Regions from separate parts of the Exiguobacterium sp. s143 genome, predicted to be linked through region 1. Evidence: riboswitches for the same ligand, from Rfam matches in the RefSeq annotation. Region 1 holds a riboswitch; the other holds the start of a gene.

Region 1 (5,084 bases):
GATCGCGAAGACGCCATGACCGCTGACGATGAAACGAACTTCATCATCCGTGTGATGATGTTCTTTCTGGAAGTTGACGAGCAACTCATCAAGGTTCGGTGTCGTATCCGAAAGTGAGATGATATCAGCTGTCTGATACCCACGACGTTCTGATACGTCTTTGATTTCGGGAGCGAACGTATCGAGAATCGTTTGTTTGTCTGCATCCGTCAGTGTGAAGTTCTCAACGAGAGGCGCTGGAAGTTTCGAAACGTCCCACTGTTCGTAAAGAACGCCGCGTGACGCAAGGAAGTCAGCGACTTCCGTTTGATCCGTATACCGTGTGTTTGTTTCTTGGAATAAGACTGTTGCCATGAGATGATTCCTCCTTTTAATGAATGGATTGACGGCATGATTGCAACGTCAACGTGTAATTGAATAAAAACTCGAAGGCTTCGAGGTGTTTCTTTGCTTCAAAGGCGGTCGGTGCCCAGACCGTGATCCCGTGATTGCGGATCAGGACGGCACCACTGTCCGCTGTGACATGCGGTGCAAAAGCAGCGGCAAGCGTCGGAATGTCCGCATGATTCGGAATGATCGGTACCGTGACCGTCGCATCCTCTTCCCAGTGTCCGAGTGCCTTGATGATTTCTTGACCGGAAAAGGTGATGCTGCCTTGATCGCCATAGAGTTCCGAAATCACATTGTTCGCAATCGTATGGACATGCAGAGAACAACCGGCGTCCGTTCGATTGAACACTTCGACATGGAGCAATGTCTCAGCGGAAGGACGCCCGGATTGCTCACCAATCAATTGACCGGTCGCATCGACATGAACGAAGTCGTCAGGAGTCGTCTGCCGTTTATCTTTTCCGCTTGCCGTCACAAGGAATTCAACCGGGACACCGGACGTCCGAATGGCGAGATTGCCACTCGTACCAGGGAACCAATCGCGCGCCGCAAGCTCTTGTTTGATGGCGCGTAGCTCTTCATACCGTCGCATGAATGTCATGTTGTCACCTCCGCTCGTGTTAAATCATGAACGATGTCGTGGAACGTCTCAAACGGTGTATAGGCGATATCGTTCTCTTCACACAACGTGATCAGATAATCACGGGCATAGACACGATCCGCTTGTTTCGCGAGTTCGAAGTCCGTCACCGAGTCACCAATGACGATGATGACGTCATCGTCTTTGCGCAATGCCCGGGCAACGGACGTTTTACAACAGCCGCACCCGTTCGTGCAATGGGCATCGCAGGCGTTTGGCCAATCGATATGGACGAATGGACCACTGAAATCGGCGACGTTACAGTAAATCTGTTCTTGTTCAAGGAATGGCGCTAAGATCGGTTCGACGAAAAAGTCCATTCCACCGCTGACGATCGAAAAATCGATTCCTTGACGACGACTGTACTGAAGTAACTCCGAAAATCCGTCGCGAATGACTGCACGCTCCAACAAAAAGTCAAGATAGGCTGTTTTTCCGTCAGACGGCAGAAGTGCGAACATTTGCCCGACACCACTCTGAATCGATAGCGTTCGGTCGAGTACGCCGCGTTTCAACGGTTCGAAGTCACTAGCTGGCGCAAATGCCTGCATGAGTGCGATGATGTTATCTTGCGTCGTCACCGTACCGTCGAAGTCACAAAGAATCCGTACGGTCATGACTTGATCCCCCAAGCGTCAAGGGCGATCCGTAATTCTTCATGACGCGATGCTGCCGCCGATAGGGATTCATTTGCGAGTGCCGCATCGAGCGCCTGGCGGAAAGCAATGACACCAGCCGCAGCACCTTGCGGATGACCATGTACGCCGCCGCCGGCGTTGATGACGGAATCGATACCGAAGTCCCGTACGAGTTGAGCGACGAGTCCAGGATGAATACCGGCTGAAGGAACCGGGAAGATCGATTTCGTCTGACCGAGACGGGTCGCTTCGACCGCGATGCCACGGGCGACATCCTTTGGCAAAGCGACATTGCCGTAAGGAGACGGGAATAGCGTCAAGTCTGCTCCAGCAGCACGCGGTAATGTGCCGAGTAAGACAGGAGCTGCGACTCCGTGATTCGGGCTAGCGATCAACGCACCGCTATATGCTGGATGATTGAAGATCGGAACGTTGATTTCCGGATCACTCGCCAGTTCGCGTAAGACGTCGAGTCCGTATGTGAAGGTATTCAGCAAGAATGCGGTCGCTCCAGCATCAATCAATCGCTTGGCTTGATCCTTGAGCGTAAAGACGGGACCGCTGAGTGTGATCGCATATAACGCACGTTTACCGGTCCGGTGGAAGTGAGCATCGATGACCTCACGTCCGATTCGTGCCCGGTCAATCGTCGGTGTCAACGGATTGTCGTATAGGATCTCATCGTCTTTGACGAGATCAATCCCACCAGCGAGTTGTCCTTCGAGTTGATCACGAAGGAACGATAAATCCCGTCCGATGACTCCTTTGAAGATGCTCATTAACAATGGACGATCTTCGACACCGATCAAGGAACGGACCCCTTCGATTCCGAATTTCGCACCTGGAAAGTCCGACGTAAATGTATCGGGTAATAGCAATTCCGTTAGTTTGATTTCACCGTCGAGTGAGAGTTTCCCGAAGACGGTCGTCAGAATCGCAGAAAAGTCGCGCGACACGTTATGTTCCGGATAACGAATCGTGATATATCCTTTGCCATCGCGCTCTTCGGTATGTACGACTTCCCCTTTGAACGAGGCGAGTTGTTGTTGTTCGAGATGATTCAGTTCCGTCCAAGAACCGACTGTCAGACCAAGCGCGAGTTGTTCAGCGCGTTGCTCGAGTCGATCACGGGCGGTCAATTGATAAGTAGCAGTGATATAAGCCATGTCTTTCCTCCTTCAACAAAAAAATGGTCTCTCGTCAGCGACAAGAGACCATGAATGATTCGAACGTGGACTCTTATCTGTCAGCTTAGTAGCTGCAAGAATTAGCACCGTGCCAAAAGGTCGGTTGCTGCGACATCGTAGGGCTTGTCCCTCCGTCTGCTCTTGATAAGAATTGGATGAAATTGTGAAATCTAATTGCAATTTTTACATGAGAATCGCCACTTGTCAAACTATTTTTAGAAAATTTATTTTTTTGAAAATACTCTTTCTATAGATGGCATAAAAATGATATCCGTTTCTGCTTGATTTCGATTTGACAGCGAGGAAGTCGATTGAGTAAGATTCAAATCAATATCACACACGACAACTACATACGACTCTTATCGCGAGTTGGCAGAGGGAATTGGCCCGATGACGCCGCAGCAACCGACCACTGGGCACGGTGCTACATCCAACAGACGTTTCGTCTGAGAGATAAGAGGACGCAATGACTTTCCTGCGCCTCTTTTCGATGACGAAAAGAGGCGCTTTTTCGTGTATCACATAGGGGGAAACTGATATGACATACAAAGCATTCACAGAACAGGACGCGATTGATCGTGTTCGGACACTAGGACTGATCGGCGATGGAGCCGTCGAAGCAGAAGAGATTGGCGACGGGAACCTCAACCTCGTTTTCCGAATTCGAGAGGGGGAACATCGATTGATTCTAAAACAAGCACTCCCGTACGCAAAAGTCGTCGGTGAGAGCTGGCCGTTATCACTCGAACGGGCGTGGATCGAGCAATCCGCACTCCGTGAATTCGCACGGCATGCCGTACCGTTCGTACCACGTGTTTTTCATGCTAGTCATGAAGAAGCGTATACGGTCATGGAAGATCTTTCACATCTGACGATTGTTCGAAGCGGTTTACTCGCAGGTGAACAGTATCCGTTGCTTGCGGAACATATCGGTTCTTATCTCGCTCGGACGTTATTCCATACATCGGACTTTGCGCTTGGTCCGGTTGAAAAGAAACGTGTCGCCCGAACGTACTACAATCCAGACTTGTGCGACATCACGGAAAAATTAATCTTCACGGATCCGTTTCATGACGCGGAGACGAACGAGATTGAAGCCGGACTCGAAGAAGAGGTGGCACGTCTATGGGCAGACGATGAGTTGAAACGCGAAGTCGCAAAACTCGAAGCGCTCTTCATCACGAAAGGAGATGCATTGCTGCACGGCGATCTACATACAGGAAGCATCTTCGCCTCGGCGACGGAAACGAAAGTCATCGATCCAGAATTCGCCTTTTATGGTCCATTCGGATTCGATGTCGGGCAGTTCATTGCGCATTTATTCTTCGCAGCATATCCGGATTACCCTACACGACGTGACGCCCGAATCAAGGATATCGATACGTTCTGGCTGACGTTCGCTTCAACGTTCCGTGCATTATGGGAACGGGAAGCCGTCGAACCGTTCCAGGCATCAGGACTCGTCGATGATGTACTGAGCACGATCTTGCAGGATGCCCTTGGCTTTGCCGGTTGCGAATTGATTCGGCGGACGATTGGTCTTGCACCGGTCGCTGATTTAGAATCAATCGATTCAACGACGGAACGCTTAGAGCGGAAACGTCACGCTCTTCGTCTAGGAGCGGCGTTAATCAAACGCCGTACAGAATGCCGGACATTCGATGATTTACGAAACTTTGACGTAACGGAGGAACTCAGCCGATGACTACATTCGTCCAAAGTATTCGTTACGAAGACCGTGTCTTGACGATTCTCGATCAGACACGTCTACCGCAAGAAGAGCACTATGAAGTCATTGCTGATCTCGCGCAAGCGGTTGAGGCGATTAAACAACTACGTGTCCGGGGCGCGCCTGCGATCAGTTTATTCGGTGGATTCGTGCTCGTTCAAGAAGCATACCGGTTTGAAGCGGCGCTACCGGTCTACAAGCAAGCCTTGCTTGAGACATCGGCGACGTTACTCGCGACACGACCGACGGCCGTCAATTTGCGAAATGTACTCAATCAGTTGAATCCAATCATTCAAGATGGGACGTCGGTAGAAGAGATTCGCGAACGGTTGGAAAAACGGACGGTCGCCTTATACGACCAGGATGCGCAGACGTCACGTCAAATCGGGATTCATGCACTGGAATTGTTCCAGTCAGGCGACCGGATCCTAACGATTTGTAATGCTGGATCGATTGCGACCGCTGCTTATGGAACGGCACTTGCGCCGTTCTACATCGCA
Region 2 (5,084 bases), on a different contig from region 1:
AAATTATGTTGGAATTTCTCAGCAAGCGACCGCGCTTGTGTGTCGTATTCGTCCGGATTCGACCAGACGCGTACTGGATTGAGTAACTCGCTTGGAACACCTGGAACTTCCAGTGGCATATGAAGTCCGAAAATCGGGTGCTCTTCTGTTGGAATCGTTGCGAGTGTACCGTTGACGGCAGCGTTGACCATCGTCCGTGTATAGGATAGCTTCATGCGGCTACCTGTTCCGTAAGCACCACCTGTCCAGCCTGTGTTGACGAGATAAACAGTGACACCATGACGATCAATCAATTCGCCCAGCATCGTCGCATATTTTTCAGGCATCAGTGGAAGGAATGGTGAACCGAAGCATGTTGAGAACGTTGCTTCCGGTTCCGTGACCCCACGTTCTGTTCCAGCGAGTTTTGATGTATATCCTGATAGGAAGTGATACATCGCTTGTTCTTTCGTCAATTTACTGATCGGAGGCAAGACACCGTACGCATCAGCCGTCAAGAAGACGATCGTCTTCGGGTGACCAGCACGTGACGGAACAGCGATATTATCGATTGCAGTGATCGGATAAGCAGCACGCGTATTTTCCGTCAACGATGTGTCATCGTAATCAGGGTGACGGGCTTCGTCGAGCACGACGTTTTCAAGGACGGTTCCGAAACGGATCGCGTCAAAGATTTGCGGTTCTTTTTCGCGTGATAAGTTAACGGTCTTTGCATAACATCCACCTTCGATGTTGAAGACACCGTCGTGCGACCAACCATGCTCATCGTCGCCGATCAATTGACGGCTATCGTCTGCTGAGAGGGTGGTCTTACCAGTACCGGATAGACCGAAGAACAAGGCGACGTCGCCTTCGTGTCCGACGTTTGCCGAGCAGTGCATCGAAAGGACATTTTCTTGTGGCAAGAGATAGTTCATGACGGAAAAGATTGATTTTTTGATTTCTCCCGCGTATTCCGTTCCACCGATCAAGACGATCCGGTGTTCGAACGACATCGCGATGAACGTCTCAGAGTTCGTTCCGTCAACGGCAGGATCTGCTTTGAAATGTGGCGCATAGACGACCGTGAACGGTTCGAAGGCAGCCACTTCAGGATACTCGCGTAAAAAAAGTTGTTTGGCAAACAGGTTATGCCAAGCGTATTGTGTGAGCACACGGACCGGAAGGGTGAAGTGCGTATCTGCTCCAGCAGCAGCTTCTGTGTAGTAGAGCTGATCGGCTTCGTTCATGTAACGAAGAACCTTTTGCAACAATTGTTCAAATTTGTCTCCATCCATTGGTTGGTTGACATGACCCCAATCAATGTGAGACTCGCAGGAAGAATCACGGACGATGAACTTATCTTTTGGTGAACGACCTGTAAATTTCCCCGTTTCTACAGATAATGCGCCGTTCTCAGCAAGGACACCTTCTTCGTTTCGAATCGCATGTTCGACAAGTTCAGCAACAGATAGTTGTTTGAACACATGCTCTTTCTTGAGTAGTTCTTCGATATTCAGGACCGTCATCGGCATCCTGACCCCACCTTTCCCCTACGTTGGTTTTGGCTCACTGTATTTAGTATGACACATTTATTATATATGACATACTAAAGAGAGAGCAATCATTTTCTGGTGCTGATTTCTATTTATCTGGAAACGCTTTCAGCATTAACAGTTTAACATCTCTTTCAAAAAGTTTCGACTAGAATTTGAAACCTTGCTTGACAGAGTAGGTACAACTTTATATCATGTAATTCGTAACGGATACTCTTATTCTGAGCAGGTGGAGGGAACAAGGCCCGAAGAAACCCGGCAACCGTCCTACATTAATTCACATATTAATGAGGGAAAAGGTGCTCTCCTGAAGCGAAGTAAACACTTCGAACGATAAGAGGGTAAAGGAAGAACGCACAACCTTTCCCTGACCATTTTTTGGACTTGGAAAGGTTTTTTTCATTTTACCGTCCCACTCAACTAGGGGAAATGAGTACACCGTCAAATTCTTTTTTGGGAGGGTCATACATGACAAACCTTAATCGCCGACTATTCACGTCGGAGTCAGTCACTGAAGGTCATCCAGATAAAATCTGTGACCAAATTTCGGATTCAATTCTTGATGCAATCCTCGCGGCGGATCCAAACGCGCGTGTTGCGGCAGAAACTTCTGTTACAACAGGTCTCGTTCTCGTTGCAGGTGAGATCACGACATCGACTTACGTCGACATTCCAAAAGTCGTTCGTGAAACGATTCGTGAAATCGGTTATACACGCGCGAAATACGGTTTCGACGCTGACACGTGTGCTGTATTGACATCAATCGATGAGCAATCAGCAGACATCGCTCTTGGTGTCGACCAAGCGCTTGAAGCACGTGAAGGTAGCATGTCTGATGCAGAAATCGATGCAATCGGTGCAGGAGACCAAGGTCTCATGTTCGGTTATGCAACGAAAGAAACACCAGAACTCATGCCACTTCCAATCTCGCTCTCACACCGTCTCGCACGCCGTTTGGCAGAAGTGCGTAAAAACGGTCAACTCGACTACCTTCGTCCAGACGGAAAAACACAAGTCACGGTCGAATACAACGAGAACAACGAGCCAGTTCGTGTCGATACGATCGTCATCTCGACACAACATGCAGAAGAAGTCACGCTTGAGCAAATCCAAGCTGACTTGAAAGAACACGTCATCACACCGGTTATCCCGGCTGAATACATCGACGCAGCAACGAAATTCTTCATCAACCCAACTGGTCGTTTCGTCATTGGCGGACCACAAGGAGATGCTGGATTAACTGGTCGTAAGATCATCGTTGATACGTATGGTGGATACGCACGCCACGGCGGTGGAGCATTCTCAGGTAAAGATCCAACAAAAGTCGACCGTTCAGCTGCATACGCAGCACGTTACGTCGCGAAGAACCTCGTTGCTGCAGGTCTTGCAGACAAAGCAGAAGTTCAACTCGCGTACGCAATCGGTGTCGCGCACCCAGTATCAATCGCGGTTGATACATTCGGTACAGGAAAACTTCCTGAAGCGCAACTCGTCGAATTGGTTGCTGAAAACTTCGATCTTCGTCCGGCTGGAATCATCAACATGCTTGATCTCCGTCGTCCGATCTATCGTCAAACAGCTGCATACGGTCACTTCGGTCGTACAGATGTTGAGCTTCCATGGGAGCAAACAGATAAAGCAGCAGTTCTTGAAGAACAAGCAAAACGTTTCGCATAATCAAAAAGTCCGAAAACCCTACGCGGGTTTTCGGACTTTTTTGTTTCCGTGGAACTTTGCAGGAAACGAATGTTTTTTCTAGAAGAGGGTAAAAGTACATGAGTCGATTCGTATGAATACAAAGGGGGGTTCCGATTATGGAAATACGCGAAGCTATTCCAGCTGATGCAGGACGTATTCATGACATTGCCGTCACATCTTGGTTGGATACGTATGCAGAAATCTATTCCGAACGTTCGAAAGCGCATTTCGTGCAGGAGGCGTATCCGCAAGAAGAAGTCGTTCGTGCGATCCGGACGGCGGAAGAAGCACGGGGAGAGTATTTTTATGTCGGAATCATCGATGAGGAAATCGTCGGTTTCATTCATGCTGTTGATGTTGAGGGAACGTGGGAGATCATTCGTCTGTACGTCTTGCCGAAATATCAGCAAAACGGAATCGGACGACGGCTGATCCGTGAACTCGAACGACAAGGAGCCGTCCCACTCGAAGTATACGTGGAGGCACGTAACTATAAAGCACGTCAGTTCTTAACCTCATTCGGTTTTGAAGAACTCAGTGAGATGACGGAAGAAGTCTTTGGGCAAGTAGAATCTGTCATTCGTCTTCGCCATGTCGCCTCATGAAATCCGTCTTGGGACGGTTTCGTGTGCGTTTGAAATAAGGTATCGTAAAAAGGAAGTATGAAGTGAAGAGGTGAGTTTGTGGTTGAACAACCAACAGGAATCATCGTATTAGTTTATCCGTTACAACTGCGTGCCCGTCCGAGTGAAGCCTTGATTCGGGTACTCGAACGAGAGTATGAAGTATTACTTGTCGACGCACCACGTCGCATCTCGTTTGAAGAGCATGGTCAACTGTTAAAAGAAGCATTACGTGAAGCCGGGAAACGCAAGCTACCGATTCATATCGTCGCCTGTAGCATGGGCGCACTCGTCGTCAATCGTCTGTTGCAAGAATATGAATTACCGGTCGCAAGCCTTGCGTTCATTTCACCGTTATTTGATTGGCATCCTTCGAAACAACTCGGAGGCGTCAAACAAGTCTTCGCGAGTGCATTTGATCGTTTCCGGCCCGATGCGCCACTCGGTACGTTGCCGTTTGGTCAAAGTACGGAAGATACCGTTCGCATCGGTGAACTGACCTATGCACAGTACCGGGAAATCGAAGAAGAGATCGTCGTACATGACGAGGAACGAAAAAAACTGCCGCGTGTGAACTTGGCTTGTTTTTATGCACCAGACGATCAGTTCGCAGACGTCAAGTTGACGCTTGAAGTATGCCGGAAAATGGGTGGCGATCAGATTTACTTACAACGTCTACACGGTTTTCCGCATTTTAGTTTCGAACGGTTGAACACTCGGTTTGCAGAAAAATTAATGTTGTTCTTTAAGCTTGTTGAAGAATGAAATAATAAAAGTGATGCCTCTAAAAAAGGGCATCACTTTTTTGTGTCCCATCATCCGCGTACTTTTTTCTCGATCGCGATGATGAACGGGGGATGATTTTGTTGATTCAAGAAACGGTACTGGAGAACGGCATAATCTTGCTGATCAAGGGCTGTGACGTAATCGAGGACAGCGTCGCGTTCACGTTTTCCTTCCAGGTGACCGTGATAGACGACGAGGACGACAAGACCGCCGGGAGCGAGGACCGGGAGGAGGGCATCGAGTGCTTCGAGCGTCTCTTCTCCTGTCGTCGTGATTGATTTGTCGCTTCCAGGCAGGTAGCCGAGATTGAAGACACCGGCGCGGACAGGACGTTGTTCGTCCGAAAGACGGGCACCGACATGGATGTGGCTTTCATGATAAAGGTCGACGCGTGCTAACATTCCGGCTTCGTCGAGACGTCGCGTCGATTCCTCGATGGCTT

What was found. A riboswitch is a leader RNA that binds a small molecule or an ion and turns the genes downstream of it on or off. The one in region 1 is predicted to bind S-adenosylmethionine.
Region 2: linked by a shared signal. The riboswitch ahead of metK (methionine adenosyltransferase) and the one ahead of KNQ03_RS12830 (2,3-diketo-5-methylthiopentyl-1-phosphate enolase) in region 1 are both predicted to bind S-adenosylmethionine.

What each region holds. Positions count from the first base shown of each region.
Region 1 covers NZ_JACSMX010000003.1:291,222-296,305, forward strand. Annotated here, with positions in the region: gene KNQ03_RS12815 (1,2-dihydroxy-3-keto-5-methylthiopentene dioxygenase) at 1-354, opposite strand, end outside; gene KNQ03_RS12820 (methylthioribulose 1-phosphate dehydratase) at 371-991, opposite strand; gene KNQ03_RS12825 (2-hydroxy-3-keto-5-methylthiopentenyl-1-phosphate phosphatase) at 988-1,647, opposite strand; gene KNQ03_RS12830 (2,3-diketo-5-methylthiopentyl-1-phosphate enolase) at 1,644-2,834, opposite strand; SAM riboswitch class I at 2,905-3,006, opposite strand; SAM riboswitch class I at 3,212-3,315, shown strand; gene mtnK (S-methyl-5-thioribose kinase) at 3,394-4,560, shown strand; gene mtnA (S-methyl-5-thioribose-1-phosphate isomerase) at 4,557-5,084, shown strand, end outside.
Region 2 covers NZ_JACSMX010000001.1:1,059,232-1,064,315, reverse strand. Annotated here, with positions in the region: gene pckA (phosphoenolpyruvate carboxykinase (ATP)) at 1-1,514, opposite strand, end outside; SAM riboswitch class I at 1,749-1,875, shown strand; gene metK (methionine adenosyltransferase) at 2,004-3,212, shown strand; gene KNQ03_RS05685 (GNAT family N-acetyltransferase) at 3,350-3,838, shown strand; gene KNQ03_RS05680 (serine aminopeptidase domain-containing protein) at 3,917-4,621, shown strand; gene mnmM (tRNA 5-(aminomethyl)-2-thiouridylate-methyltransferase MnmM) at 4,672-5,084, opposite strand, start outside.